3 regions of the [Clostridium] saccharolyticum WM1 genome follow, and region 1 is predicted to be linked to each of the others. Evidence: riboswitches for the same ligand, from Rfam matches in the RefSeq annotation. Region 1 holds a riboswitch; each other region holds the start of a gene.
The links. Region 1 has a riboswitch for tetrahydrofolate ahead of CLOSA_RS05835 (folate family ECF transporter S component). Riboswitches for the same ligand answer to the same signal wherever they lie in the genome.

Region 1 (7,891 bases):
CTACATTTTTTAAATAGATACTGTCGGTATCAGACTCAGTTGAAAATGCTTTCTCCATCAACTGGTTATCATGACCTTTAAAAAGCAGCTGTGAACCCTCTCTCATCATATCTGTGATCATGAGAACAATTAAATTATATCGCCCTTCTTTCCTAAGTACTTCCATACTTTCAAGTAGCATCGCTTTAATATCAGAAAATCCCTCCATATCGTTGGTATTGAACTGCCCGATTCCTACTTTGTATTTATCAAACTGGTATTCCTTAAAATCATTTTTCAGAATCGCTTCCGGACTCATGTCCTTTAATGAGGATGCCGCCTGGAACAATCCAACGGCTAATTCATCAATGTCAATGTCCGCAATGGCAGCAAGTTTTGAAGCTGTGATCTGATCCACAAAAGTACTTGTGGGGGATTTGAATTTCATCGTATCCGACAGGATGGCGGCACATAGAATTCCTGCGATACCTTTTGCCGGTTTCATTCCGTTTTCAAAATACATATTAGCTATTATGGTTGAGGTACTTCCCAGTGGCTCGTTTTTAAACAGAACAGGATTTGACGTCTGTATATCTCCTATTCTGTGGTGGTCAATAATTTCAATAATTTCAGCCTGCTCTATCCCATCCACAGTCTGTGTCTTTTCATTATGATCCAGCAATACGATCTTTTTTCTTCTCTGTGAGATGAGGTGATATCTTGAAATAAACCCCATCATTCGGTTACATTCATCCACCACCGGATAACTCCGGTATCTGGTTTTAAGCATTTTTTCCTTCACTGAATCGGTGAAATCTTTTATATTAAAATAAGTAAGCTCTTTCTTAGTCATGATAAAGCCGACCGGAATGCTTTGATTAATCAATCTTGCTGCGGTAAAGGTGTCATAATTTGTTTCCATTACAATACAATGGGATTTTTCGGCCAGCACAAGGACTTCGTTATCAATCTGTCCTCCACAGGAAACAATAATGCAGCTGGCTCCCAGTTCAATTGCTTTCATCTGGCTGTCTTTCCTGTTTCCCACAAGCACCATATCTCCGGTTTCAATATAAGGCTCCAGACTTTCCGGCAACATGGCTGCAATAACAACCTTTCCCGAATTCTTGAAGTCCTCGTCCTTTCCGTGCAAAAGCTTTGCATTTAATGTTTCTACGATGTTTTTTAGAGGAGTATTACTTGCTGAGAGAACATTATTTTCCAGTGCATTCATATAGCTTTTTGTTATATCCGAAAGTGTTACAATTCCAAGCAGCTCTTCTTTCTCACCTACAACAGGAAGAACCTTGACATTGTTTTTCTGCATGATTCCCCACGCCACCTTTATGGAAATATCCTCGGACACCGGATGTACAATATCCATGCTTAAGTCTGATACCTGAGTCCGTACCGTTTCAAGATATTCCGGTGCTTCGATATTAAAATACCTTAATACAAACTCCGTTTCTTTATTGATATCTCCGATTCTTATGGGAACTGCCTTAGTTCCGAGCTTTTTCTTCAGCTCGGCATAAGCAATCGCTGAACATATGGAATCAGTGTCCGGATTTTTATGGCCTGTTATATATATAATCTCTTCCATATCTTCCTCCTCTAACATCGGGTACTCCCGGAAGGTACCGGTAAAAAAAGAGGTTATCCCATATAGGAGGTAAAATCCTATATGGGATAACATACATTTAATTAAATCAATCCTGTAAAAAAAAATTTCTTATGCTTCCTACCATATAGAGTGAACCGAAGGCAATAATCACTTCATCTTCTCTTGCCAGATTTAAGGCCGTCTTAATTCCAGTCTCCACATTATCTGCTTCTGATACATCTGCATTACTATTATTTCTTAAGTAATCAGCCAGTTCACCTTGGGAAAGTGCTCTTGAATTCTCAGGTTGTACAACAATAAATTTGCTCCCATAGGGCATAATCAGCCTCATCATTGCTTCATAGTCTTTATCCTTAAGGACTCCGACCAAAAAAATGATTTTCCTGTCCTTAAAGTATGCGTTAATATTATCCGCCATTGCCCGGACACCGTTGGGGTTATGGGCACCATCTACAATAAAATACGGTTTTCTGGTAAGAACCTCAAAACGGCCGGGCCATTTTGCTTTCTTCATACCTTCCTTAATACCTCTTACCGTAAAATTCCATCCTTTTTTAATCAATATTTCCAGTGTCTTCAGTGCAACTGCTGTGTTTTTTTGCTGATATTCTCCTAACAGGCTTATTTTAATATCGTGGAAATCTTCAAAATTCAGGCATTGTCCGTTTAAATCACTGCAGATAATCTCAATATAATTAAAATCCACAGGATGTAACCGGGCTGATTTATCACTGCATACGGATTCTATCACCTCAAAAACCGACTGCCTTTGCTGATAAAGAACCACGTCACAACCATTCTTTATGATACCTGCTTTTTCTCCGGCTATTTTTTCAACCGTATTTCCCAGTTCCCTGGTATGGTCTAAGTCAATAGCAGTAATCACTGCAACCTCAGGTACCGGTATAATATTGGTAGAATCCAGTCTCCCTCCCATGCCTACTTCAAGAACCACAATATCACACTGACATTGATAGAAATAGAGAAATGCAATCACTGTTATAAGTTCAAATTCTGTTGGCTTGTCCTCCATTTGGTCAACAAATCCTCTTATATGCTCCACTGCTTCAATTATCTTATCATCCGGTATATTAATCCCGTTGATTTGGATTCTTTCATTAAAGCATTGTATATAGGGTGAGGTATACAGTCCTGTTTTATATCCTGCTTCAGTCAAAACAGAGGCAAGCATAGCCGCTGTGGAACCTTTGCCGTTTGTTCCTGCAATATGGATATATTTTAACTTTCTTTCGGGGTTCCAAATCAACCCAAGCAGAATTTCCATTCTCTCAAGTCCCAGCCTGCTTCCCTGCCATGCTGTTTGATTTATATATTCTATAGCTTCCGTGATGTCCATACATACCTCCTGCTATTTAAAAGCCAATATCCGGCTTACTTTCTTATTGCATACCGCTACAAGACAGATACCCTCAACAAAAAGCATAATTACTGTCTGCACAATTCTAGTCGTAAATAAAGGCCAGTAGGGGGAACCATATAAAATTGACAGCCAAAATGTATTAACAAACAGGCTCAGAATACATTGGTGGATTCCAATTGCAGTGGCTATTCTCCGTGTATTCATCTTTTTATAAAGGAAAATGCCGTATAAAATCCCTACCAATAATGCCGTAAACGTAAACCCAGGAAAAAATGTGCCTGACGGAAACAATATTGCACCAAGAAAATCTGCTATAGCAGCCATAATACCAGCTCTGACAGGTCCAAGTATCATACCTGCAACAGCAATCGGCAAAAATCCAAAGCCTATTCTCAGGTTCCAGGCTTGTATGGATACAAACCGGGTCAAGATTACTTCAATTGCTATTAATAATCCCATAGTAACCAATGAATGTGTGTCTATAGAAACGTACTCTTTAAACCATTCTTTATATATTTTTTTCATATAACTCCTTTCTTGTGATCCACCACGAAAGAAGTCTCTTCTTTAAGTGGTAGCGGATGCGGGACAGCACCGCAAGCATCAAGCCTTTCGCCCAAAGACAACTTCCCATCCTTCGGTACTTAACGCACTGTCCCTACTCTAACCAAATCTTATTATTTATTTGTACATTCATTGGCTGTCTTTTCTTCAGAAACTACAGTCACTTCCTGTTTTTTATTGGTTCTGATATAGACGAACCAATATATGGAGGCAACAAATAAACTTCCTCCTACAATATTTCCAAGTGTTACAGGTATTAAATTTTTGGTAATGAAACTTCCCCAGTTCAGATGCCCCAGTTTTTCTGCCGTAACCCCTAATTGTGCGGCAGCCTCAGCCAATGCGCCGTTACTTTTTGCCATAATTCCGGCAGGTATGTAATACATATTGGCTATACTGTGCTCAAATCCTGAGGTTATAAAGAGCCAAATAGGAAAGAATATTGCAAATATTTTTCCTGTGATATCTTTGGCGCCATATGCCATCCAAACTGCAAGACAAACCAGCCAATTACACAGGATGCCGAGAATAAATGCCTGTGAAAAGGACAATCCGACCTTATTGGCCGCAATTTTAATCGTCATTGCACCTAACATATTGGAGCCGCTGCTTAGCTGTCCTGAATGATTTATCATATAGGCAATGAATACGGAACCTATAAAATTTCCGATATACACAAAGCACCAATTTTTAAGCATATCCTTTACTTTCACCTTTTTATCAAGAACCCCGGCAATCATCATCGTGTTTCCAGTAAAAAGTTCCCCTCCTGCAATTAACACCAGCATCAGACCTGTTCCAAAAGTTGCGCCAGCCAATACCTTACCCAGTCCATAGGTTTCCGGTTTTGCTAAAAGATTGAATGCCGCCATATTTGATCCTTCTGAGGCAAAAGCAATAAATGCTCCGGCTAAAATCCCAAGAAGTAACTGATTAATTACAGGTGTCTTTGCTTTTTTGACTGCTGTCTGGATGGTAGTTTCCGCAATTTCCGGTGATGTCAGGTAATTTTGTCCATTCATAAATACGCTCCTTTACCACTTTAAGACTTTAACAAAGTCTCTACATATTGGTAAATCCGGTCTGCCTTTTCCATCCCTGCCCGTACAGTTTCAGACAGTTCACTTTCAACAACGTTTTTTAATTCCTGATCTTTCATAATCTTAGTATTAATAAGAACATTTAGTTTAGCTCCCTGTAGCGCCGCTTTGCAGAATATTGCACCTACACCTGCATCACTGACTGCAATACGTGTTCCCTTTATCGCATATTCTTCAATAAGCTCAATAGCTTCCAAACACGTTTTTGCAATATCAAGTGGAACCTTAGTCGCAGCAATTAATGCATGCTGAAGAACCGCCTCTTTCTCTGCCTTCTCTTCTTCTGTATTCTGTGGCAACCCATAAGCCTGTGAGAGCGGATAAAAAACTTCGGCATCTTTGCTTACCAGTTCTTTCAACTCTATAATAATTTTCTCCGATTTTTCTAATAGTTTTATAATATCGGGCTCTACCTCCTGATATTTTTTCTTACCAAGAGTCAGGTTTCCTACCATGCAACCAAGAGCCATTCCAAGTGCTCCGACATATGCCGACGCACCACCGCCACCTGGAACCGGTGATTTTGAAGATAATTCTTCGATGAATATGTTACAACTTTTTTCCAGCATTTTCTTTCTCCATTCTGCTGTTTTATAGCAGCATAAAAATATAAGTATTTATTTCACTCATTACCAGAAATATTTCTATTGAGATGAAGGCAGCTCCTAATCTGCCTTCATCTCTGGCTGAAAAATGATTTCCGAATATGAGATACTGCCTAATCTTTCGTTAGTTCCTCGCAAGCTATAACTACATGACTTAAGAGAATTGTTGTTGTGATAGTTCCTATTCCTCCTACCGCAGGAGTAATTGCTGTCACTTTATCAAAAACGCTGCCAAAATCAACATCTCCGCAAATCTTTCCATCTCCTGCGTCATTAATTCCAACATCAACCACAATAGATTCCGGTTTAAAATATTTCTCCGACATGAATTTAGCTTTTCCGATGGCTGCTACTACGATATCAGCGTTTGCCGTAATTTCTGTCATCTCCTTTGTTCTTGAATGACAGATAGTTACTGTAGCATTTTCATCCAGAAGAAGCATTGCAAGGGGCTTTCCTACCACCAGGCTTCTTCCTGCTACAACAACATTGGCGCCTTTGAGTGGAATATTATAATATTTTAGAAGCTCGATTACTGCTTTGGGAGTACAGGGAGCAAAGCCGTTTGCATTCCCTTCAAATACCTTTTCCAGGTTGACCGGAGACATACAGTCAATGTCTTTTTCAGGGCTTATAGTCTTACTTAGCACTTCTGGATCAAGATGTGCCGGCAAAGGCCTGAATATCATAATACCATGGACATCGATGTCCCTGTTCGCAGCTTCTATTATTTCCACAAGCCGGTCCAATGCAATTTCAATAGGCAATTGTAGCACTTTGCTTTTAATTTCCAGTAACTCGCAGTTTTTTAATATTCCTCTCTCATAAGATACATCATCTTCCCTTTCGCCCACCCTTATAATAAGAACTGTGGGTATAATCCCCTTCTCTGCTAATTTTCCCACCCGTTGTTTTAAATCATCTCTTAAAAACTGAACGACTGGCTTTCCTTCTAGTCTTGTCCCCATTCTATTCCTCCTTAGGATAAACCAATAATAACTCCATCTTCTGTAATATCCATACCATTGGCAGCAGGAACTTTGGGAAGACCCGGCATAGTCATGATATCGCCGGTAATAGCCACTATAAACCCCGCTCCTGCCGATACCTTAACTTCTCTTACTGTGATACGGAAACCTATAGGTGCTCCCAGCAGATTGGCATTATCCGAGAATGAATACTGGGTTTTTGCCATACAGATCGGCATCTTATCCAAGCTGAGTTTTTCAAGCTCTGCAATCTGTTTCTTAGCATCAGCCGTAAAATCGACTCCGTCCGCTCTGTATATCTCCTGCGCAATGGTTGTGATTTTCTCAGCTATAGAGCCATCCACATCATAAAGGGGTGCATAATTTGATTTTTTTGTTTCGCATATTTTCACTACCTTCGAAGCAAGGGCAATGCCACCCTCTCCTCCTTTTGCAAATACATCGGAGAGAATTACTTCAACACCCCTGGCTGCACATTTCTCTCTGAGCAACTCTAATTCCGCTTCTGTATCAGCGGGGAATTTATTAATTGCAACAACTGCGGAAACACCAAATTTCTCAAGGTTTTCCAGATGTCTCTCCAGGTTTGCTATTCCCTTTTCCAATGCATTGAGGTTTTCAGTTGACAGTTCTGTCTTCGGTACTCCACCATTCATTTTTAGAGCTCTTACTGTCGCAACAATAACCACCGCATCCGGATTCAGCCCTGCGAATCTGCACTTGATATCAAAGAATTTCTCAGCCCCAAGATCAGCCCCAAAGCCGGCTTCCGTTATTACATAGTCGGCCAGTTTTAAAGCAACCTTCGTTGCAAGTACGGAATTACAGCCATGTGCTATATTGGCAAAGGGTCCTCCGTGAATAAACGCAGGTGTGTTCTCCAATGTCTGTACCAGATTTGGCTTAATTGCATCCTTCAACAGCAGTGCCATAGCTCCTGTTGCTTCCAGATCTCCCGCAGTGACTGGGTTACCATCTGTATTATAAGCTACTACCATTCTGGAAAGACGTTCCTTTAAGTCAGACATGCTGGTAGCCAAGCAAAGAATTGCCATAATTTCCGATGCAACTGTAATATCGAATCCGGCTTGTCTCACCACTCCGTCGCCCTTTCCCCCAAGACCCACGATGATGTTTCTGAGAGACCTGTCATTCATATCCACGACTCTTTTCCACACGATCTTTTTAGGGTCAATCCGCAGAGCATTTCCCTGATGAAGATGATTATCAAGGAGGGCAGCTAACAGATTGTGCGCGGATGTAATAGCATGAAAATCTCCTGTAAAGTGAAGATTAATATCATCCATTGGTACAACCTGAGCATATCCGCCTCCGGCAGCTCCTCCTTTTACACCGAAGCAAGGTCCCAGCGACGGCTCCCGGAGAGCTGTAATGGCCTTTTTTCCGATTTTATTAAGTCCCATGGATAAACCAACATTAGTTGTGGTCTTTCCCTCACCTGCCGGAGTAGGGTTGATAGCAGTAACAAGTACCAACTTGGCATCCGGCTTATTTTCAAGTCTTTTTAATACATCCAAAGAAACCTTTGCCTTATGCTTACCGTAAAGCTCCAGTTCATCCTCCAAAATTCCAAGATTCTTTGCAACCTCTGCTATCGGAAGCATGTTAGCCTCCTGTGCAATCTGTAC
Region 2 (7,891 bases), 1.1 Mb from region 1:
GAGGATGCGGCTATAACTGGGATTCGGGCCGTTTTGGAAAAAATTTGATCTGAACCTGCAATAAAGCAGGAGTGGATAAAATATGTCCGCAAGGACAAAAAGAAAGGGGTTTCTTTATTATGATGAAGTATTTGCAAAAACTAGGTAAGTCATTGATGCTTCCGGTGGCATGTTTGCCAGCGGCAGGTATCCTGATGGGGATCGGTTATTGGATTGACCCCACCGGCTGGGGAGCAAACAGTGCCATTGCGGCCTTTTTAATTAAGGCTGGAGGCGCGATCATTGACAACATGGCAATTCTGTTTGCAATCGGTGTTGGCGTTGGTATGGCAGATGATCATGAGGGTACATCCGCACTGGCTGCCATTGTTTCCTGGCTGATGATTCAGACGATTCTTTCTCCCGGCGTTGTTGCCATGTTAAAGGGCATTGATGTCGCTGCAGTAAATCCGGCATTCAGTAAGATCGGAAACCAGTTTATCGGTATTGTATCCGGTATCATTGGTTCTACCTGTTACAACAAGTTTAAAAACACCAAGCTTCCCGATGCCCTGGCATTTTTCAGCGGCAAACGGTCTGTTGCTATTGTTACCGCTCTTGTTTCATTAGTCGCCTGCCTTGTTTTATTCTTCATATGGCCGGTGGTATATTCCGGACTGGTGGCTTTTGGTAAGGGCATCCTTGGACTTGGGGCGATTGGAGCAGGTATTTATGGCTTCTTTAACCGTCTTCTTATTCCTGTAGGCCTGCACCATGCACTGAATTCCGTATTCTGGTTTGACGTTGCAGGAGTGAACGACCTTGGTAATTTCTGGTCAGGAAATGGTGTTCTGGGCCAGACGGGTCAGTACATGACAGGTTTCTTCCCGGTAATGATGTTCGGCCTTCCAGCCGCAGCTTTGGCTATGTATCATACCGCAAAGCCTGGTAAAAAGAAAAATGCATATGGTTTATTGCTTGCAGCAGCAGTTTGTTCCTTTTTTACAGGTGTAACAGAGCCTTTGGAATTTGCTTTCATGTTCCTTGCACCAGGCCTTTACTTAATCCATGCAATTTTAACCGGCATTTCTTTAACGATCTGCTCCCTGCTTCCTGTTCGTGCAGGCTTTAACTTCAGCGCAGGTTTCGTTGACTGGTTCTTAAGCTTTAAGGCACCTATGGCTGTAAATCCGCTGCTTATTATTCCGCTGGGCCTAGTTTATGCGGCTATTTATTACTTCGTATTCCGCCTTGCAATTTTAGCGTTTAACTTTAAGACTCCGGGACGGGAAGATGATGATATGGATGAAAACACAGTTACTCTTTCCAATAACAACTATACGGCAGTTGCTGCCATTATTCTGGAAGGACTTGGCGGTAAGAATAACATTACCAGCATTGATAACTGCATCACGAGATTAAGACTGGAGATTAAGGATTATACTCTTGTAGATGAAAAGAAGATCAAATCTTCAGGTGTTGCAGGCATTATCCGGCCAGGTAAAACCAGTGTACAGGTTATTGTAGGACCGCAGGTGCAGTTTGTAGCAGATGAATTTAAGAAGCTGTGCCAGTAATAAATAATAGGAAAAGCAGGGGCGAATTGATGCCCCTGCTTTTTTTGTCCCTGGGAAACGGCTTAATACCGGGCAGGAAATATGAGGATTTTAGCCGGGATTCTTCAGTATTGAGAAATCTGGTGATTTTCAGGGGGCCAAACGGAGCCCGGGTGAATATATTAAAATAAAAAGGTAAGTTCGACAGGATATGCGTGATATATTCATTCTTGTGCTGGCACTAAGCACTGATACCTTTGTTGCCAGCATTGCCTATGGGGCAAACCGTCTGAAAATATCCTTCGGAAAAGTGATTGCGGTCAATGGGATCTGCAGCGGCTGTCTGGGAGCTGCACTAGTTTTTGGAACCATGATCAGCGGATTGGTGCCGGAGGGATTTGCGAAGGGAGCGGCTTTTTCCTGCTTGTTTCTTCTGGGGATCATAAAGCTTCTGGATTATACCATAAAAAAATATATCAACAGCCATGTGAATATTCACAAGGATCTGACATTTTCTATTTCCGGACTGAGCATCATCATAAATATTTACGGAAATCCCATGGCAGCGGACTGGGACCACTCCAAGTCTCTCTCCTGGAAGGAAACCATTATGTTCTCTCTGGCCATGTCTTTGGACAGTCTGGTAGCCGGGGCTTTATCCGGATTTTTAATGATTTCCCCCGGACTTACGGCACTTTCCGCTCTGGTGATAGGAATTGCCGTCATGTACATCGGCCTGTTCCTGGGGCATAAAATTGCTGCACTGAAGGGCTGGGACCTGACCTGGGTCAGCGGTATACTGTTCTTGTTTCTGGCATTTGGAAAATTATAATCTTCTGACTCAAAAATGAGGTGCTGCTCTTTAAATGAGTTGCACCTCATTTTTAAATGGGGTATAATCGTTATCAAAAACAGGAGCAATCATTTATGCAGGTTACTATTCCACATTATTATAATAAATTTCACTGTGTGGCGGGAGCATGTCAGGATACCTGCTGTGCAGGCTGGACCATTATGATCGACGATTCTACAAAAAAACGGTATCGGATGCGAAAGGATGCTTTCGGCAGGAGACTTTATCATTCTATTGACTGGAAAAATAGCTCCTTTAAGCAGTACGGCAGGCGGTGTGCATTTTTAAATGCGGACAATCTGTGTGATATTTACAGGGAGGCCGGACCGGGAATGCTTTGTAAAACCTGCAGAGACTATCCAAGGCATACGGAGGAATACGAAGGAGTCCGGGAGATTTCCCTGTCTTTATCCTGTGAGGAAGCGGCCGGACTGATCCTTGGATGCCAGGAGCCTGTACACTTTCTGACGAAAGAGGATGGAAGAGTAGAGTCTTATCCTGATTTTGATTTTTTCTTCTTTACAAAGCTCATGGATGGAAGAGACTTGATTTTTTCCATTCTGCAAAACCGGGACCTGGACTGCCGCTTGCGAATTGCCATGGTTTTGGGCTTTTCTCATGACATGCAGAGGAGAATCCGTGAGGAAAAGCTGTACCAATTAGATGGATTGATGAAGAGGTATGAGGGAACGTCGGGAAGGGAGTTTGTGGTAAAGAAATTGACCGGATGCAGGATCCAAAACAGGATGCGCTATGAAAAAATGAAGGAGTGGTTTACTTTATTCAGAAAGCTTGAAGTCCTAAACCCGGACTGGCCTCAATATATGGGCAGCATTGTACGGGAATTATTTGACGCCGGAGCGGAGAGCTACGAAGAAAACAGGATTGCTTTTGACCGGTACTTAATAGAAGAGGAAGATCGAAAACGCCAGTGGGAACTTTGGAGCGAACAGCTTATGGTGTATTTTATCTATACGTACTTCTGCGGGGCTGTTTATGACGGAAACCCCTATGCAAAAGTAAAGCTTGCCGCGGTCAGCACACTTCTTATCCAGGAAATGGCACAGTCAGTTTTTAAAAGAAAGAAAGGCAGGCTGGATTTTAAGGAATTTGTACACCTGTCCCACCGGTTCTCCAGAGAGGTGGAGCATTCGGACGTGAACCTAAATACTTTGGAGAAAATATTTTGTACGGAGAAAAGCTTTGGCCTGGAAGAGATCCTACGGCTGCTTTAAAATTGGAAGAAGAAACAGCGGCTGCAGGAATCATTCAGGCTTACACAATGCCTGAGTGATTCCTGTTATCCTGTGATGTTTCTTTTGAATACAGGAGTTGCCTTATGGCCCTCTATAGAAAATTAGAGAAAACAGAAGCAAATAAAACGGTGCATAGTCCGGAGGTTGCAATGGCAAGGCTGCTCATAGCCCCTTCGATTTCGCCCATTTCCATAGCTTTCGTGGTCCCTACGGCATGAGCTGCGGAGCCAATGGCAATGCCCTTGGCAATGGGCTCCGTAATTTTAAATATTCTGCATACGGTTTCTGCAATGATGCTTCCCTGAATGCCGGTGATAATGATGCTGGCAACCGTTATGGTCACATATCCCTTCATTTCCTCTGAAATGCCCATAGCAATGGCTGTGGTAATGGATTTCGGCAGAAAGGTAACGTACTCCTGGTGGTTTAAGCCAAAAACAAGGGCCAGAAGCAGTACGGTGACCATTGTGGTGAAGACTCCAGTCAGGGTACCGGCCACAATCGCCTTGGAATGCTTCCTAAGCAGTTCCAGCTGGCGGTAAAGGGGGATAGCCAGACAAATCGTTGCAGGAGTCAGAAGATAGCTGATGTATTTGGCACTTTTGTTGTATACTTCATAATCAATATGAAATACGTACAAAAACGCCATGACAATACAAATGGAAATGAATAACGGATTAAAGACGGCCCATTTGAATCTTTTTTTCAAACGAAGCCCCAGCTCATAGCTTAAGAGGCTCAATACCGCACCAAAAAATAAAAAATCACTTACTGCATTGCTCATCTTTTTCTGCCTTTCTATTGCGGTTGCTTTTGATAAAAAACTGGGTTACTTTTCCGGTGATGACCATCACTATCACAGTGGAGAGCAGGGTGATGACCAGAAAAGGAATTAAAATAGGCCGGAGGACCCCCCAGGAATCCAGTAATCCGACGGCAGCCGGTATAAACATCAAAGGCATAATGTCTATGAGAAATGTACTGGCTTCCTCAACTGCCTCTAATGGGATCCATTTTGTTTTTAGCCCGAACAGCAGGATCAGCAGTCCATAAATACTTGCCGGCACAGGCAGGGGGACAAACAGATGTAAGATTTCTCCAGCCAGGGATAGGAAAAGAATAATGGTAAATTGTCTGATGTATTTCATTGCAAAGCCTCCTTTGTTACCATACTTTTTCAACTATGGTTTATCCTAAACTTAAATATAGGGCTTGTCAAATGGTTTTATTGACTTGATTCATTTTTTGATGGCAAATTTGGGGGAGTCAGGGTATAATAGGGGCATGAATGGAAAAGGAGCAGAAAACCGTAATGGCTGGAATTGAATTCGGCATTCTATATTTTTTACAATCGTTACATACTTCCTGGCTGGATGTGTTTATGAAGGAGATAACCAGTCTGGGAGACCACGGGATCTTCTGGATCGCTGCCGGCGTTGTTTTGCTGTGCTTTAAAAAGACAAGATTTATAGGTCTTTGCATTTTGTTTTCTCTGGCGGCCGGACTTTTGATCGGAAACATGGTTCTGAAAAATATGATCGCCAGAGAAAGGCCCTGCTGGATTGATGACAGCATCCCCCTTCTGATTAGAAATCCAAAGGATTACTCCTTCCCCTCCGGGCATACACTGGCCTCCTTTGAAGGTGCTGTCAGCATCTGGCTTTATAACCGGAAATGGGGAGCTGCCGCCCTGATCCTTGCGGCTCTCATTAGTGTCTCCAGGATGTATCTGTTTGTTCATTTTCCAACGGATGTGCTGGGAGGTATGATCCTGGGCATTTTAATTGCTGTTTTTGTTCATTCCACAGTGGAAAATATAAGAATTTCTAAAAAAAATACTTGCTTTCCAGTGGATCTGTGATATACTGATGGCGTTACAAAACACAATTTCATAGTCGCAGAGTAGACCCGTGTGCGTTAAGTGCCGGCTGAACAGGGAGTTGTCAGCCGGACGAAAAGATTTTCTTGCGGTACACCGGTCGCATCCCGCTGCATCAGAAGATAGGATTATTATCTCCGGTTGTAGTTTGAGGTCTGCAAAGGAGGTATTTTTTATGAAAAAATTCGTTACTTTGTTCACCGATTCTTACAGAGAGCTGAAATCTGTAAGGACCATCACCACCTCGGCCATGTTTGGCGCAGTAGCAATAGTTTTAGGTATGTTTTCCATTAACATGGGAAGTTACATTCGGGTCAGTTTTTCTTCCATACCCAATGGAATGGTTTCCTACCTGTTTGGTCCGGTTGTAGGAGGCCTGTTTTCCGGCAGCATGGATATTCTCAAATACCTGCTAAAGCCTGCGGGTGCATTTTTTCCGGGGCTGACTCTGGTTACAGTTCTGTCAGGCATCATGTACGGCTGCATGTATTACCGGAAGCCTGTCACCTTAAGAAGGGTCCTGGTTTCCAAGTTCCTGGTCATGCTGGTCTGTAATGTGATTCTTAATACCATGTGTCTTTCCGTCCTGTATGGAAAAGGCTTTATGGTCCTTCTTCCGGCCAGGGTATTTAAAAACTTGGTCATGTGGCCCATTGACTCCATGATTTTTTATACCATGGCAAAAGCGCTTGATACCATGGGGGTCTTTAAGGCAATCCGCAGAACACGGACCGTTGGAACAAAATAATGTACAAAGGCCTGTAGCGTCATGAATGACGGCACAGGCCTTTTTAACAATGAATTTCGTAGACAGAAGCCTTCTTTCATATTATAATCATAAGTGTTTGCATCATCAGGCGGATAAGAATCATCAGATTAAAAAGGAATGACGGTAAATGGGAAGACGGATTAAGGCTATTTTTTTTGACATTGACGGTACGCTGCGGGATTTTCAAACAGGAAGGGTTCCGGACAGTGCAAAGGAGGCCCTTTTGGAAGCCAGAAAGGCGGGGATCCTGCTTTTTATTGCAACAGGACGTCATAAGCTGGAAATGGAAGAGGAAAATCTTTTAGAGGGAATTACCTTTGACGGTTATGTGACATTAAACGGTCAGTATTGCTATTGCAAAGACAGGGTTATTTATGATTTTCCCATAGATCCTGTGGAAGTTGAGAGGACGCTGGCACTGTTGGAGGAGGAGCCTTTTCCGTGCCTCTTTATGGAAGGGGACTGCATGTACATTAATATGGTGAATTCCATGGTGGAACAGGTCCAGCTGGAAATCGGCACCAGGATTCCGCCGGTTTTCAATGTGGAACGAGCCAGAAATCACCCCATCTACCAGATGATTCCATACATTTCTACGGACATGGAAAACAGGCTGAGAAAGTGTCTTGCAGGCTGTGAATTTATACGGTGGCATGATGAGATGGCCATTGATGTGATTCCGGCAGGGGGTAGCAAATGGAACGGAATCTTAAAAATGGCTGAGCATTATGGTTTCTCTGCCCATGAAATGGCTGCCATTGGAGACGGCAAAAATGATATCTCCATGATCACCGGCGCTGGTCTTGGGATTGCCATGGGAAATGCTTCTGACGAGGTTAAAGATACCGCCGGATATATAACAGATTCTATAGACGCAGATGGCTTAAAAAAGGCCGTCTTCCATATATTAGATTTAAATTAGGAGGAATGATTCATGAGTGAGGTAAATTGTACACATAACTGCAATAGCTGTGGTGAGACCTGCAGCAGCCGGGGGGAGCAGGCAAGTTTTTTGGAACCCCTTAATCCTTCCAGCACAGTCAAAAAGGTAATCGGCGTTGTAAGCGGAAAGGGTGGGGTGGGAAAATCCCTGGTGACTTCCATGATGGCTGTGGGCATGAATGCCAAGGGATATAAAACAGCCATTTTAGATGCGGATATTACCGGTCCGTCGATTCCGAAATCCTTTGGTCTTTCGGATTACGGTGTGGGCATGACACCAAACGGCCTTATGATTCCTGCCACCACTGCAACGGGAATTGAAGTAATGTCGGCAAATCTGATCCTGGATCATGAGACGGATCCGGTTATCTGGAGAGGACCTGTCATCGCAGGAGCAGTCAAGCAGTTCTGGCAGGAAGCCCTTTGGGAAGACATTGACTACATGTTCGTGGACATGCCTCCTGGAACAGGAGATGTGCCTCTGACTGTGTTCCAGTCTCTGCCTGTGGACGGAATCATCATTGTGACCTCCCCTCAGGAGCTGGTTACCATGATCGTAGAAAAAGCGGTAAATATGGCGAAAAAGATGAATATACCAATCCTTGGCCTGGTGGAAAATATGAGCTATTTAATTTGCCCGGACTGCGGTAAACAGAT
Region 3 (7,891 bases), 2.2 Mb from region 1:
GTCTATGCGCAGTACTTTATTGACAACATCAACAACTATCGCAATCCCTCGGTGCTACTGGCAGCCACCCGGCTTATGCATCGGCTGGAGAATTTGTTCCGGGAGGATTACCGAAGAACCGCAGGAATCGCTGCCGGTCAAATCGACTGCAAGCGCAGACGGAAGCTGCAGGAGAAAAAGCAGGCGCAGGGTCACAAGCGGGATGACTATGCGCCGCAAATTTATTTATGATGGGAGGTTTTACTCATGTCAGACTACATCCATTTTACAGACGAACAAAAGGAACGAGCCAACTCCGTAGACTTGGTGGACTTCCTCCAGCGGCAAGGAGAAAAGCTCCTGCCATCAGGGAGGGATAAGCGGCTGGCCAGCGATCACAGCATCACCGTTCGGGGCAACCGCTGGTACGATCACGCTTCTGAGGAGGGCAGTTATGCTATTGATCTTGTGAAACGGCTCTATAATCTGTCTTTCCCGGAGGCGGTTAGCCTCCTGCTGGGTGGTGAGCAAGGAGTAGAATACCGGCAGCACAGCAAATTCAGTGAACCGGAGCAGCGAAAGCCATTCGCTCTGCCGCCAGCGCACACGGATATGCGCCGGGTGTTTGCTTATCTCATTAAACAGCGCTGTATCAGCCGAGAGGTGGTGTCGGAGTTTGCCAGAGAGAAGCTGCTGTTTGAGGATGCAGAATACCACAACGCTGTGTTTGTTGGCTTCGATGAAAAATGCGTTGCCCGCCATGCCCATAAGAAAAGTACGGCAACCGGCAGTGCTTTTCGCATCAATGTAGAGGGCAGCCATCCGGCCTACAGCTTTCATTACGTTTCCAAGAATCCAAGCCCCAACAACCTGTTTGTGTTTGAAGCACCTATTGATCTGCTGTCCTACATCAGTTTGCATCCACAGAATTGGAAAAACGCCAGTTATGTGGCGCTGAACGGTGTGTCGGAACAGCCGGTGCTAAAACTATTGGAACTGTACCCTCAGCTTCAACGAGTGACACTTTGTCTGGACAATGATAAAGCTGGTCATAAAGCCGCCAGCCGCATTCATGAAACATTACGGCAGCAGAGATTTGAAGATGTGGTGTATGATGTTTCCGCACACAAGGACTGGAATGAAGATTTGAAAGCATTATACTCGCAGGAGCAAGCCGCACCATCTATGGTAATGACATAAAAAGCATGACAGCTGATGAGTAACCGTCATGCTCAGTTTGCTTATTAACCAAATGTTACTAAAGCGGATTAACTGGAGTTTGCAGACTATATTCCAACTATTTTTCTTGCTGTATTTGCTGTTCGGATTGTAATCTTGTCCCTTATATTTGAACTGGCAGTCTTTGACCACCAATTTGTCTTTTGATAATCTTTTCGGTTAAAAGACCAGAAAACAGCATTTTTATAATTGTATACTTTCTCATACTCCTCTTTAGGATTTCCAACCTTATTATAAAACTCGTTATAAGATAAGGGAGGAAACATAAAAATAAGGTTATCATATATGTCCTTGTTATCATCGCCCCACCAATCGGGCGCATTATTTAATATATCTTCCAATTCTTCCTGTAAAATAATAAAAACTGGTATATCTAACTCAAACTTGTTTTTTATCATCATTTTTATTGTATTTACAAGAATAGCCGTATCATCTATATCACTTGAAAAGATAACGTTGCCGCTATTGAGGTGTGTAAAAACTTCTGTATAGCCCATTTCTACAAAACCTGTTTTTAGTTCAGACATTGCTATCTTATTTTTGCCGCTTACATTGATACCTCTTAATAATGCAATGTATCTTTTCATATACAATTTCACCTCTTAGAATTCTGATTTAATAATTCGTCTACTATCTTAAACTTGATTAACAATTGCCGAGCCTTATATTTCTAAGGCCAATATTTACAGTCATTATACTACAAGTTCAATTCAAATAAAAGAAAGGAGTTCCCTATGTTATCCCAAGTAACTATTCTAATTGCAGTGGCCGCCGTGATGTTTTTTGTCATCGGCGGTCTTTCTCTTTTAGCACACTATTATACCCTTAGCGGCATTAAATCTAAAACGGTCGGTGACGGTCAGCACGGTACCGCCCGTTTTGCCACAGAAAGCGAAATCAGACGGACATACACACATGTAACCTACGAGCCGGAAAAATGGCGGCGTGGGCAGAATCTGCCCACCTTGCAGGGGCTTGTGGTAGGGAGTAAGCAAAAGGCAGGCTCTACCACCGCCCTTATTGATGACGGCGATATTCACTGCCTCATGATCGGTGCTGCCGGTGTAGGTAAAACCGCAAACTTTCTATACCCCAACATCGAATACGCCTGCGCCTCTGGCATGAGCTTCCTCTGCACCGATACCAAGGGGGATTTGTTCCGAAACTACGCAGGCATCGCAAAGGATTATTATGGCTACAAAATATCTGTGCTGGATCTGCGTAACCCCACACGCTCGGATGGGGATAACATCCTGCAGCTGGTGAACCGTTATATGGATGCCTACATGGAAAATCCGGAGAATCTCGCGCTGAAAGCTAAAGCGGAGAAGTATGCCAAAATCACTGCCAAGACCATCATCTCCAGCAGCGGCGAGGATTCGGCAAGCTATGGGCAGAACGCCTTTTTCTACGATGCCGCCGAGGGATTATTGACATCCGTGATTCTGCTGATTGCAGAATACTGTCCTCCGGAGAAGCGGCACATCATATCGGTGTTCAAAATGATACAGGATTTGCTGGCTCCCTCCCCGGTGAAGAATAAAAGTCAGTTCCAGCTGCTTATGGATAAGTTACCGACTGACCATAAGGCAAGATGGTTTGCGGGAGCCGCCCTCAACACCGCAGACCAAGCAATGGCCTCCGTGCTGTCTACGGCTATGTCACGCCTCAATGCCTTTCTGGATTCCGAGATGGAGCAGATTCTGTGCTTCGACAGCTCGCTGGACACGGAAACCTTCTGCAAGGAGAAGTGTGCCATCTTTATTGTGTTGCCGGAGGAAGATAACACGAAATACTTTATGGTGTCGTTGTTCCTGCAACAGCTCTACCGGGAGATGCTGACCGTGGCCGATGAATACGGTGGCAAGCTTCCCAACCGGGTCATGATCTTTGCCGATGAGATCGGAACCATCCCTAAGATCCAGTCAATGGAGATGATGTTCTCCGCAGGCCGTTCCCGCCGCATCAGCATGGTACCCATCATTCAATCCTTCGCTCAGCTTGAGAAAAACTACGGCAAGGAGGGTTCCGCAATTATCATTGATAACTGTCAGGACATTTTATTTGGAGGCTTTGCACCCAACTCGGAAAGCGCAGATATCCTCTCAAGGGCGTTGGGGAATAAAACCGTCATGTCCGGTTCCATCAGCAGAGGAAAGAACGATCCCAGCCAGAGCCTGCAGATGATCCAGCGCCCGCTGATGACACCGGATGAGCTGAAAACTCTGCCCAAGGGGAACTTTATTTTGGCCAAAACCGGCTGCTGTCCTATGCGTACCAAGCTGCCGTTGTTTCTGAAATGGGGCATCCGATTCGAAAAGCCCTTTGAGGGGGAGGAACGTGCCGCCCGAAAGGTTCACTATGCCGACCGCTTTGAGCTGGAGCAGGAAATCCTCCAGCGAGGCTGTGCTTATGAGGAAGATGACTTTGCTGAATTTCCGGAGCCTCCCGGTGATGACCGCAACGGAGGTATGCTGCATACTCCAGTGCAGGAGCATGAGTCGGAGCTTCCCACCATGCCTCTACGTACCGATTAGGGGGTGTTCGTGATTTGAACTATCTTTCCTCACTCTATGCTGAAAATGTCCCACACCGTGCCGTGGCGGTTTACCGGTATCTGAAAGACCGGGCGAACAGGGACGGAACCTGTTATCCTGCAATCGGTACGATTGCTAAGGACTTGAAGCTCTCCCGCCGCACGGTACAGCGAGCCATCGCCGACCTCGAAAAGACCGGCTATCTTCAAAAGGAACAGCGCTGGCGGGAAAACGGCGGCAAGAGTAGTCTGCTGTTTACGGTGAAATGAGAAAACACATACCCTACCGCCAAGGGAGCAGTGCGTCCTGTCGGCGGCATATGGTATGTGTCATCATGGCCTATGCAGTGAACTTGTCACTCTAAGGATTTCTTTAAACACAGAGAAACAACAATAATTACTTTAACATGAAGAAAATCCACCTCCGAAGAAAGAAGATGGATTCTGCTTATCTGGCATCCAATAGCGCCTTGATGGTTGCGGCGGCTATTTTGATTTCCTTTTTGCCGCACAGCTGAATCATATGCATGAGCTGTTCTTTTTCTCTGTCTGAATGTTGAATTTCTGGGTAAAAGATCGTATCGGCTGATATTTTCAAGGCGCGGATAATCTTAAGTAGTACCGGCATTCTTGGGTGTTTGTTTTCATTTTCAATGGCCATTATGTATCTTGGCGTGACTCCGACCTGTTCCGCAAGGGCATCCTGTGTCATGCCTGCGGCAATCCGGGCTTCCTTTATGGTCTGACCAAATGAGTTCAGCAATTCCTCCACTGTAAGTTCACCTCCTCACCCAATTTTACAGTATGGGCTTAGGATTGAGAACGAACCAGTGATGACTGTTAGGGAGAACAAAAAACAATAATAACCTAGGTCATTGATGAAAAGCAAGATATACTGGTTGTTTTTTGAAGGTAACTTAAGAATAAACGATAGACTTAGGAAAGTTTCCTTCCTATGAAATAAAATCCATTCGATTTGTGTCCGTTCATAGTTGTAAATGTCAGGCGTTCATACTTTAATGTACGGAAATCAAGCAAAAGCTCCTTCAACCATTTCTCTGAGTGATGGCGAAGAACGGCGCCTTCCGGCAATTCAAAGACACCATAGATGCCATACTTTTCTTCAAAGCTTTGATAGCGGGCTTGATTTCGTTCATCTGAATTGATAAGGAAATCGTTGATGTAGAGAATTCCGTCAGGTTTTAATACACGATTTATTTCGGAAATCAGAGCCTGCTGTTCTTCATTGCTTTTGATACAAGTCAGGACGGCAAAGAGTATCACTGCGTCTATACTATGATCCGGCAAATCAATCCCTGCATCTTTTTTCAAACGGAGGTCAAGATAAGGAGCCTGCTGTTTTCCCCGTTCGATCATTCCCTGCGAAAAATCCATGCCAATCAGATGCCTGTACCCAAGATGATGTAATTCGTTTAATGTACGGCCATAGCCGCACCCAACATCAAGAATGACGGCATTGAGATCGAGATAATTGGCGAATTCATTTGCCTGAAATGGCGTTGTAAACTGTTTTGTCTCCGATACACTGTTCCAGTAATCTTTTTGTTCCATCGGATTATTCCTCCTTTTGTGATTTTATTGATTATATCGGGATACGTAGAAATTATTTCCATTGTAGACATATACCGTAAAATACGCGTTGCTATTTCGACTGTTCTATATTTACCCCCCAAAACAAAGGCAGTCGCATAAACGCTTCCTTTAGCTTCTGCTTTGCAGATTGAAAAAGCATTTCGTTTCTATCCGTTAGCTCTTCTTCTCCAAAGTAGCGGTCTGCGATATATTTTGTATACCGCAGTTCCATCATCACACCCTCAATCCGCTCGCCAAAAAGCTCACGGTAATGATTAATAATATGTCCTCCCAAGTTTGCATTATCTATAACACTGTAGCCTTGTGCTGTAAGATTTTCGTGCAGTCCATACAACGTCTGCTCAGAGGATGTAACGCCGCATCGGTTGGATAAATAAATATCTTGGCTGCCGCCATCGCCAAAGTCAAGGAAGAAACTGTGCAAGTCCAAAAGGAGAACCGACGGATACACCTTTAATTTTTCACGCAAAAGTTTTTCAAGCGCCTGATGATAAGGGTCATAATACAGGCCTACCCGACGGTTAATTTCATTCTCATTCAGCGGTGAAGAATACAAACGGCTGCCTTGAGTGTTTTCCTGATAGACCACGGTTTGACGATAATCCCCCTTTTTTGCACTTTCGGCCGGCCGGTTCATATCTACCACATAACGGCTTAGGTGGTTGATGATCGTGGTGCAGCCCATTGCAGGAAGAAAGTCGTATAGCTCCGGCAAGAACCAATCTGTGTTTGACAGACAGACGCCTTTAAGGAAGCTACTGCGAATGTCTTCGGGGACAAAGGTGCCGCTGTGGGGTAAATCAATCACCACCGGAAACTGGTGTACGTTTTCATTTAAAACCGTATAGTGTTCCAAAATGCTCCGCTCCAATCTTACGAGTCTTTGATTTCTATTTGAACTTAACGGATGACCCATTCATTATCTCTTGCAGGGTATTCTGTTTTCTGCAAATGCCCATCAGAATGACCACAAAATATGCCTTGACTGTATTGCCAAGGATTTCTTCAATTACTCTGGGAATCCATATGACTGCAAACGGCAGTACCTTCCATGCGGTAAAAATTGTTTCACGCAATACGACTGTGTTAAGAGTTGTGACAATCAAACCGGAACCAATCATAGCGATAAGAAGTTGGGGGATATGCTCCCTGCTTGTGTCATGAAAAATCTTTTTCGACAGGAAGAGATCAGCGGCTAACAACAGGATGCCGAGAGTTGCGCATCCAATCATTGCGGTTGTGACCCAAGAAATATATGTTGCCAGATTTCCCGATGGATCTTTTGTACCAATGGTTCTTTCAATCAGCATTTTACTGATAAGGTGCATGTTGTCCGTATTGACGTTTTCTTTTTGTACATGATTGTAGAATTCACGATTAACGCCATCGGCAGCCAGAAACGCAATATTACAAATCCCTGCTAATAACATGAGTACGGAAAAAATTGCAACTATCATTCTCATTTTCTTGTTGTCTTTGTTGCGCAGGACAGACCATAATGCGCCCCGGATAAATCCACCGGCAGCTACGACCAGCGTCATAAGAGGTATATAGGTTCCAACAGGCTTTAAAAGGTAACCCAAAAAGTCAGAAAGCCCGGACACAACCGCGCCATATACTGGCCCGAATAACAGGGATGGCATAATGGAGAAAATGCCGGAGATGCCAACACTCATTCCATTTTGACCAAACACGGGTATGTAGAAAGAAAATGTTGTTTTTAAAACAAGTGAAATACTGAGAAATACCGCAGAGATTGTGATGCGGCGCACATATAAAGTTGTATTCTTCAATTTAACTTCTCCCTTCTTAAATAGAACGTGACATAGAAAGTTTATTGTTAAATTGAAATTCTAAGTTATAACCATCAAATACACCTCCTGTCATGCAGCACAGCTACACAACAAGAGGCACAATCATTACACCGCTTCTCCTTATGCAGCAGCGGGATGCGAACCTTGTACCGTAAGCCCTAAAAGGCTTTTCGTCCCTCTGACAACTCCCCGTTCAGAAGGCACTGCAAATCAATGATTTACGCACAACGTTCTACTCTGCTCTGATTCAAATGTTCTCTGAATGGTATTAAGTGCATTCAGAAAATAAAAAAGACCCACCAATCCAAGCATCATGCCCAGACGGTCGGCTTTCCAAAACGCTGTACTCCCTGTGGTTGAATCCACTTCCGTCAGTCATACAGCACATTTATATTACCACTGCTCATTAGTATTGTCAACTTCAAGGCACAAATAGAAATTTATTGGACTCGTTGCATGATATAGCGTGAGCTCGCAGGCTTTCAAGAATTCTTTCCAAGCAAAAGAACCTAATAGAAATTTTTCGAATTTGCGCACAGCCAGCTCCCTCTCTTAATTAAAGTGAGAGGACTGGCTTTGCAAGGCGGTTGTTGCTTTCATTCGCGATTGCGTATATACTGAGAGAAAGACACAAGTTGGAGGAATACAAATGCTTGATTATATATCCGTACAGCAGGCCGCTGATCAATGGGGTATCTCAAAGAGAAGA

Region 2: another riboswitch for tetrahydrofolate. It lies ahead of CLOSA_RS10910 (folate family ECF transporter S component); the one in region 1 lies ahead of CLOSA_RS05835 (folate family ECF transporter S component).
Region 3: another riboswitch for tetrahydrofolate. It lies ahead of CLOSA_RS15775 (ECF transporter S component); the one in region 1 lies ahead of CLOSA_RS05835 (folate family ECF transporter S component).

Annotation. Positions count from the first base shown of each region.
Region 1 covers NC_014376.1:1,233,236-1,241,126, reverse strand. Annotated here, with positions in the region: gene CLOSA_RS05845 (putative manganese-dependent inorganic diphosphatase) at 1-1,582, opposite strand, end outside; gene CLOSA_RS05840 (bifunctional folylpolyglutamate synthase/dihydrofolate synthase) at 1,689-2,960, opposite strand; gene CLOSA_RS05835 (folate family ECF transporter S component) at 2,973-3,509, opposite strand; THF riboswitch at 3,558-3,652, opposite strand; gene CLOSA_RS05830 (formate/nitrite transporter family protein) at 3,662-4,570, opposite strand; gene CLOSA_RS05825 (cyclodeaminase/cyclohydrolase family protein) at 4,591-5,217, opposite strand; gene CLOSA_RS05820 (bifunctional 5,10-methylenetetrahydrofolate dehydrogenase/5,10-methenyltetrahydrofolate cyclohydrolase) at 5,367-6,221, opposite strand; gene CLOSA_RS05815 (formate--tetrahydrofolate ligase) at 6,233-7,891, opposite strand, start outside.
Region 2 covers NC_014376.1:2,327,490-2,335,380, reverse strand. Annotated here, with positions in the region: gene CLOSA_RS10945 (HPr family phosphocarrier protein) at 1-48, shown strand, start outside; gene nagE (N-acetylglucosamine-specific PTS transporter subunit IIBC) at 120-1,556, shown strand; gene CLOSA_RS10935 (manganese efflux pump) at 1,747-2,367, shown strand; gene fliB (flagellin lysine-N-methylase) at 2,463-3,623, shown strand; gene CLOSA_RS10925 (LrgB family protein) at 3,736-4,428, opposite strand; gene CLOSA_RS10920 (CidA/LrgA family protein) at 4,409-4,792, opposite strand; gene CLOSA_RS10915 (phosphatase PAP2 family protein) at 4,957-5,505, shown strand; THF riboswitch at 5,541-5,638, shown strand; gene CLOSA_RS10910 (folate family ECF transporter S component) at 5,699-6,271, shown strand; gene CLOSA_RS10905 (Cof-type HAD-IIB family hydrolase) at 6,420-7,214, shown strand; gene CLOSA_RS10900 (Mrp/NBP35 family ATP-binding protein) at 7,227-7,891, shown strand, end outside.
Region 3 covers NC_014376.1:3,388,633-3,396,523, forward strand. Annotated here, with positions in the region: gene mobP3 (MobP3 family relaxase) at 1-231, shown strand, start outside; gene CLOSA_RS15740 (DUF3991 and toprim domain-containing protein) at 247-1,179, shown strand; gene CLOSA_RS15745 (DUF1697 domain-containing protein) at 1,266-1,805, opposite strand; gene CLOSA_RS15750 (VirD4-like conjugal transfer protein, CD1115 family) at 1,953-3,755, shown strand; gene CLOSA_RS15755 (helix-turn-helix domain-containing protein) at 3,770-4,024, shown strand; gene CLOSA_RS15760 (helix-turn-helix domain-containing protein) at 4,203-4,526, opposite strand; gene CLOSA_RS15765 (class I SAM-dependent methyltransferase) at 4,691-5,326, opposite strand; gene CLOSA_RS15770 (N-formylglutamate amidohydrolase) at 5,418-6,224, opposite strand; gene CLOSA_RS15775 (ECF transporter S component) at 6,259-7,161, opposite strand; THF riboswitch at 7,309-7,424, opposite strand; ZMP/ZTP riboswitch at 7,491-7,571, opposite strand; gene CLOSA_RS15780 (excisionase family DNA-binding protein) at 7,832-7,891, shown strand, end outside.